Regions from separate parts of the Micromonospora sp. PRAS1 genome, predicted to be linked through region 2. Evidence: predicted binding sites of a transcription regulator. Region 2 holds the regulator's gene; the other holds the start of a gene.

Region 1 (3,407 bases), on a different contig from region 2:
GCGATCGACGCGGCGTTGGTGACCGCGTTACGGGTCACCTTGACCGGGTCGATGATGCCCTTGTCGGCCAGGTCGACGTACTCGCCGACGGCGGCGTCGAGGCCGTTGCCCCACTGGCTGCCGGCGACCTTCTGCACCACGACGTAGCCGTCGTGGCCGGCGTTCTGGGCGATCCAGCGCAGCGGCTCGACAAGCGCCTTGCGCACGATCGACACGCCTACCTTCTCGTCGCCGGTGAAGCCGAGGTCGTCGTCGAGCACCGGCAGGATCTGGGCCAGGGCGGCACCGCCGCCGGGCACCGTACCCTCCTCGACCGCGGCCTTGGTCGCGGCGATGGCGTCCTCGATGCGGTGCTTGCGCTCCTTCATCTCGACCTCGGTGGCCGCGCCGACCTTGACCACCGCGATGCCGCCGGAGAGCTTGGCCAGCCGCTCGGCGAGCTTCTCCCGGTCCCACTCGGAGTCGGAGGCCTCGATCTCCTTGCGGATCTGGGCGACCCGGTCGGCGACCTCGCTGGCCTGCCCGCCACCGTCGACGACTGTGGTGTTCTCCTTGTCGACCACGATGCGCCGGGCGGTGCCAAGCACCTCCAGGCCGACCTGGTCGAGCTTGTAGCCCAGCTCGGGGGCGACCAGCTCGGCGCCGGTGAGGATCGCCATGTCCTGGAGCATCGCCTTGCGCCGGTCGCCGAAGCCCGGTGCCTTGACCGCGCAGACCTTGAGGGTCTTGCGGATCGAGTTGACCACCAGGGTGGAGAGTGCCTGACCCTCGACGTCCTCGGCGATGATCAGCAGCGGCTTGCTGTTCTGGAGGACCTTCTCCAGCAGCGGCAGCAGCTCCTCGATCGCCGAGATCTTCTGCGTGGTGATCAGGATGTACGCGTCCTCCAGGACGGACTCCTGCGCCTCCGCGTCGGTGACGAAGTTGGGCGAGATGAAGCCCTTGTCGAACTGGAGTCCCTCGGTGACGTCCAGCTCGGTGTGCAGGGCGGAGCCCTCCTCGACGGTGATCACACCGTCGCGGCCGACCCGCTCCATCGCCTCGGCGATCAGCTCACCGATTGTGGCGTCCTGCGCCGAGATCGTCGCAACGTGTGCGACCGACTTCTTGTCGGAGACCTCGACGGCCTTGCCGAGCAGCGCCTCGGAGACCTTGGCGGAGGCGGCGTCGATGCCCCGCTTGAGGCCGGCCGGGTTGGCGCCCGCGGTCACGTTGCGCAGGCCCTCGCGGACCATGGCCTGGGCCAGCACGGTCGCGGTGGTGGTCCCGTCGCCGGCGACGTCGTTGGTCTTGGTCGCCACCTCCTTGACCAGCTGCGCGCCGAGGTTCTCGTACGGGTTGGTGAGCTCGATCTCCTTGGCGATCGTCACGCCGTCGTTGGTGATCGTGGGCACACCGAATTTCTTGTCCAGGACGACGTTGCGCCCGCGCGGCCCGAGAGTGACCTTGACCGCGTCCGCGAGCGCGTTGACACCGTGTTCCAGCTGGTGCCGGGCGTCGTCCGAGAAGCTCAGGATCTTCGCCATGAATGTCCCTTCGAAGCGACGTTGCCCCGGCCCGGCGAGCCGGACCGGGGCAACGACACTGATCGGTTGCTTACTTCTCGATGACCGCGAGGACGTCGCGGGCGGAGAGCACCAGGTACTCCTCGCCGGCGTACTTGACCTCGGTGCCGCCGTACTTCGAGTAGATGACGGTGTCGCCGACGCTGACGTCAACCGGGATCCGGTTGCCCTTGTCGTCGACGCGGCCCGGGCCGACAGCGAGGACGGTGCCCTCCTGCGGCTTCTCCTTGGCGGTGTCGGGAATCACGATGCCCGACGCCGTGGTGGTCTCAGCCTCGTTCGCCTGGACCAGGATCCGGTCCTCGAGCGGCTTGATCGCAACCTTGGTCGCGGTAGTCACGGGCATACCCTCCTGGGGTACTGGTTTCGTTGCCGGTCGGCATGCCGACCGGCGTCAATCTGCCACATGCCACCGGGCGGGGCCGTCGTCGCGGGTGCCGGTCCGCCTGGCGTTCAACCCCCGGGCACCAGGGCCCGAGCGTTGGCACCCTCAGGGTGAGAGTGCTAATCGCAGGTTATTCCTCGGCTAGCACTCCGTCAAGGAGAGTGCCAACGCAACCGCTCTCGTGTCGCACTGCCACCGCCGTCCGCCGACCACCGCCGACGGGTCCTGGCTTGATCGACTCCGTTCCGCCGCAACGGCGGTGACCACGAGGGATGGACACCGCCATTCCGGCGATCTGGTGATGATCAAGCGTCGGCCGGCGGTGGGTGGGGTGGAGCGGGCGGAACAATGGGCGGGTGGATCTGGAGCAGTTTGCCGCGTTGCGTACCGCTGAGGGGGTGGCCGCGCTCGACGCGGCGGCTCGGGTGGCCGGCGGTGATCCGCTGGCGGCAGCGGGGGCACTGCGCTCGGCCGGGGTGCCGGCCGGATTGGCGGCAACCGCGCTGACCCAGGCGGAGCTGCGTCGCCGGGCGGCCGGCAAGTTCGGGCCGGCAGCGGAGCAGATGTTCTTCACCCGGCCCGGCCTGGAGCAGGCCACCCGGCAGGTCGTCGCGCGACGCCGCGCCCGGCGGCTACGCGCCGCCGGGGTGAGCACCCTGGCCGACCTGGGTTGCGGCCTGGGCGCCGACGCGCTCGCCGCCGCCCGCGAGGGCATCCGGGTGTACGGCGTGGAGGCCGATCCGGTCACCGCCGCGTTGGCCGAGGCGAACGCGCGGGCGGCGGGGCTGGCCGAGCTGTTCACCGTGGAGTGCGCCGACGCGACCGCGTTCGACGTGTCCCGGGTCGAGGCGGTCTTCTGCGATCCGGCCCGCCGCCGGGCCGGCACCGGCCGCCGGATCTTCGACCCGAACTCGTACTCGCCGCCGTGGGACTTCGTCACCGGGCTGGCCGACCGGGTGCCGTACACGGTGGTGAAGGTGGCCCCGGGCCTCGACCACGCGCTGATCCCGACCGGCGCCGAGGCCGAGTGGGTGAGCGTCGACGGCGATCTCGTCGAGGCGACCCTCTGGTGTGGCCCGCTCGCCGAGACCCCCCGCCGCGCAACCATCGTGAAGGAGGGGCCCCCTGTTAACGCCTCCGGTAGTAAAGGGGCCCCCTCTTATCACTTCTCCGGCAGCCCGGCCGTCCACCAGCTCACCGGCGCGGGGGCGACCGAGGCGCCGGTCGGGCCGGTACGCGGCTTCGTGTACGACCCGGATCCGGCGGTGGTCCGCGCACACCTGGTCGCCGAGTTGGCCGCCGAACTGGACGCCACGCTGGCCGACCCGGCCATCGCCTACCTCTACGCCGACCGGGCCACGCCGACGCCGTACGCCCGCTGCCTGGCGGTGACCGACGTGCTGCCGTTCTCGCTCAAGCGGCTGCGCGCGTTGCTGCGGGAGCGACGGGTCGGCCGG
Region 2 (3,407 bases):
CGGCAGCCACGCCCGGCGGGCCTGCTTCGCCGCCTCCCGGGCCGTGGCCACCCACTTGCCCCGGGCCCGTACGCCCCGGTCGCCGCGCCACTGCACCACCGAGCGGCCGGCCGCCCAGGGGACGATCTCGTCCACCCCCGCCTCGGTCATCGCCTGCACGGCCAGTTCGCCCCGGTCGCCCTTGGCGATGCCCTGCACCACCACCAGCCGGGGGTTCGCCGCATCGACGTACCCGCGAGCGGTGACGGTCAGGTCAAGGGTGCCCCGGCCGACGGCGCTTACGACCGCGCTGGCCGTGCCGCCCCGGCCGTCGGCGAGCAGCAGTTCCTCGCCCACCCGGAGCCGTTGCACGGTGGCGGCGTGGTGCCCCTCGGGGCCGTCGAGCACCATCGAGTCTGCGGTGGGCAGCGACTCGACCAGGAACAGCGGAGCGGACACGGGCGGCGGCCTCGACGCGGGCCGCTCAGGCGTGGCCGTTGAAGGCGTCGCGCATCCGGGAGAAGAAGCCGCCCTGCTTGCTCAGCTCGGCGACCTCCTCGCCCCGGGTCTTGGCGAACTCCCGCAGCATCCGCTCCTGCTCGACGTCGAGCTTGGTGGGGGTACGCACGTCCAGGTGGACGTAGAGGTCACCCCGACCGGTGCCGCGCAGGTGCGGTACGCCCCGGGCCCGCAGCCGCAGCGTGCTGCCCGGCTGGGTGCCCGCCTTGACGTCTACCGGCTCCTCGCTGTCAAGCGTCTTGATGGTCAGCCGGGTGCCGAGTGCGGCGGCGGTCATCGGGACGGTGACCCGGCAGTGCAGGTCGTCGCCCTTGCGGGAGAAGACGTCGTGCGGCCGCTCGTGGATCTCGACGTAGAGGTCTCCGGCGGTGCCGCCGCCGGGGCCGACCTCGCCCTGCTGGGCGAGGCGGATGCGCATGCCGTCCTCGACGCCGGCCGGGATCTTGACGGTCAGCGAGCGGCGGGTGCGCACCCGGCCGTCACCGGCGCAGGTCGGGCAGGGCGTCGGGATGGTCGTGCCGTAGCCCTGGCAGACGGTGCACGGCCGGGCGGAGACCACCTGGCCGAGGAAGGTGCGCTGCACCGACTGCACCTCGCCCCGGCCGCTGCACGCCTCGCAGGTGGCCAGGTGGGTGCCGGCCGCGGTGCCCGCACCGGAGCAGGTGGTGCAGAGCACCGCCGTGTCGACCGTGATCGGTGCCTCGACGCCGAAGGCGGTCTCCTGCAGGTCGAGTTCCAGCCGCAGGATCGCGTCCGCCCCCGGTCGGGTCCGCGGTCGGGGCCCCCGGCCGGCACCTGTGGCGCCGCCGAAGAAGGCGTCCATGATGTCCTGGAAACCGACGAACGGACCGGCCCCGCCGGGCCCACCCGGGCCACCGGGACCGCCGCCGCCGGGCGCCAACGGGTCGCCGCCGAGGTCGACGATCTGCCGTTTCCGATCGTCCGAGAGGACCTCGTACGCGGCGTTGATGTCCTTGAACTTCTCCTGTGCCTCCGGATCCGGATTCACGTCCGGGTGGAACTTCCGCGCCAGCTTGCGGTAGGCGCGCTTGATCTCGTCATCGGAGGCGCCCCGGCTCACGCCGAGAATGCCGTAGTAGTCCCTGGCCACTGCGTTCCCGTGTCCTCGTGTTCGTCTCGCGTACGCCGGTCGACGGTCACCGCCGACCCTGACTGGTCAGTTCTGGGCCAGCAGCTCGCCCACGTAGCGTGCCACGGCCCTCACCGTGGCGATTGTTCCGGGGTAGTCCATCCGGGTCGGTCCCAGCACGCCCATCCCCCCGACGATTGTCGCGCCCGGGCCGTATCCGGTGCTGACCACCGAAGCCGCCCGCAGGTTGTCGATCTCGTTCTCGTCGCCGATGCGCACCCGTAGCGTGCTCGGCTCCACCTCGCCGATGAGCTTGAGCAGGACGACCTCCTCCTCGAGCGCTTCGAGGATGGGTCGCAGGGAGCCGTGGAAGTCAAGCAGGCCGCCGCGGGTCAGGTTCGCAGTGCCGGCCAGCGCGATCCGCTCCTCGTGCCGCTCGACAAGCGTCTCGAGCAGCACGGTGGAGAGGGTCGTCATGGCCGGACGCAGTTCCTGCGGTGACTCGTCGATGAGGGCCTGCACCAGCGGCGGGGTTTCCGACAGCCGGACGCCGACCAGCTTCTCGTTGGCCAGCCGGCGCAGGTCGAGCACGTCCTCGGCGAGGATCGGCGCCGGCAGTTCGACCAACCGCTGCTCGACCCGGCCGGTGTCGGCGATCATCACAAGCATCAGCCGGGTGGTGGAGATCGGCACCAGCTCCAGGTGCCGGACGCGGGAGCGGGCCAGGCTCGGGTACTGCACCACAGCCACCTGGCGGGTCAGCTGGGCGAGCAGCCGGACCGTGCGGTGCACCACGTCGTCGAGGTCGACCGCGCCGGCCAGGAAGCGTTCGATCGCCCGGCGCTCGGCCGGGCTCAGCGGCTTGACCCGGCTCAGCCGGTCGACGAAGAGGCGGTAGCCACGGTCGGTGGGCACCCGGCCGGCACTAGTGTGCGGCTGCCGGATGAACCCTTCCTCCTCCAGCACAGCCATGTCGTTGCGGACGGTGGCCGGCGACACGCCCAGCTGGTGCCGTTCGACAAGCGCCTTGCTGCCGACCGGCTCCTGGGTGGCGACGTAGTCCTCGACGATCGCCCGGAGCACGGCGAGCTTGCGGTCGTCGAGACCCATCTTCCCCACCTCCTGTCGCAGCTGAGTCCGGAGTGCCACGGCCGCAGCGGAATGCTCTGGCACTCGACTGTAGCGAGTGCCAGTCTACGTCGGGGCCCCCGCCAACGCGATGATCAAGACCTCAGCCGGGCCGGCGGACCGATCGGCGGCGTGAACGCGCCGGTGTCGCTATGGTGCGCCGTTGCCGCCGGCACCTACCGTGACCTCCATGACTGAACCACCTCGTCCCCCGAACTCCGGCGACGAACCCACCACTCCACTCTCCGGCTCGTCAGGCCAGCCCGGCTATCCCCCGCCGGGCGGATACCCGCCGCCTGGCGGCTATCCGCCACCCGGCGGTTACCCCCCGCCCGGCGGTTACCCCCCGCCCGGCGGCTACCCCCCACCCGGTGGCGGCTATCCGCCCGGTGGCTACGGCGGGCCGCCCGCCGGTTACGCCAACAACGAGGACAAGACCTGGGTGCTGATCGCCCACTTCGGCGGGGCCGCCGGGATGTTGATCGGCGGCGGTGTGCTCGGCTGGATCGCGCCGCTGGTCGCGATGATCGCCCGTGGCAACCAGTCGCCGACGGTCCGCGCGCACGCGGTGGCCGCACTGAACTTCCAGCTGCTCTGGTCGATCATCGCCCTGGTGGGCTGGGTCCTCAGCTGCATCGGCATCGGCGTCCTCATCGGCTTCGCCGCGATGATCATCGGCATCGTGTTCGGC

What was found. The regulator HrcA, encoded in region 2, represses chaperone genes, less so after heat shock. The targets are predictions, from matches to a motif close to GGTTNGCACNCTCNNNNNGAGNGTGCNAACC.
Region 1: a site for HrcA is predicted at 2,045-2,075, ahead of groES (co-chaperone GroES). Genes of this name have one in related genera too.

The regions. Positions count from the first base shown of each region.
Region 1 covers NZ_JCANNB010000014.1:11,339-14,745, forward strand. The annotation lists gene groL (chaperonin GroEL) at 1-1,526, opposite strand, end outside; gene groES (co-chaperone GroES) at 1,597-1,905, opposite strand; gene AC507J_RS15315 (THUMP-like domain-containing protein) at 2,307-3,407, shown strand, end outside.
Region 2 covers NZ_JCANNB010000027.1:38,934-42,340, forward strand. The annotation lists gene AC507J_RS22870 (16S rRNA (uracil(1498)-N(3))-methyltransferase) at 1-438, opposite strand, end outside; gene dnaJ (molecular chaperone DnaJ) at 464-1,609, opposite strand; gene hrcA (heat-inducible transcriptional repressor HrcA) at 1,676-2,698, opposite strand; gene AC507J_RS22885 (DUF4870 domain-containing protein) at 2,907-3,407, shown strand, end outside.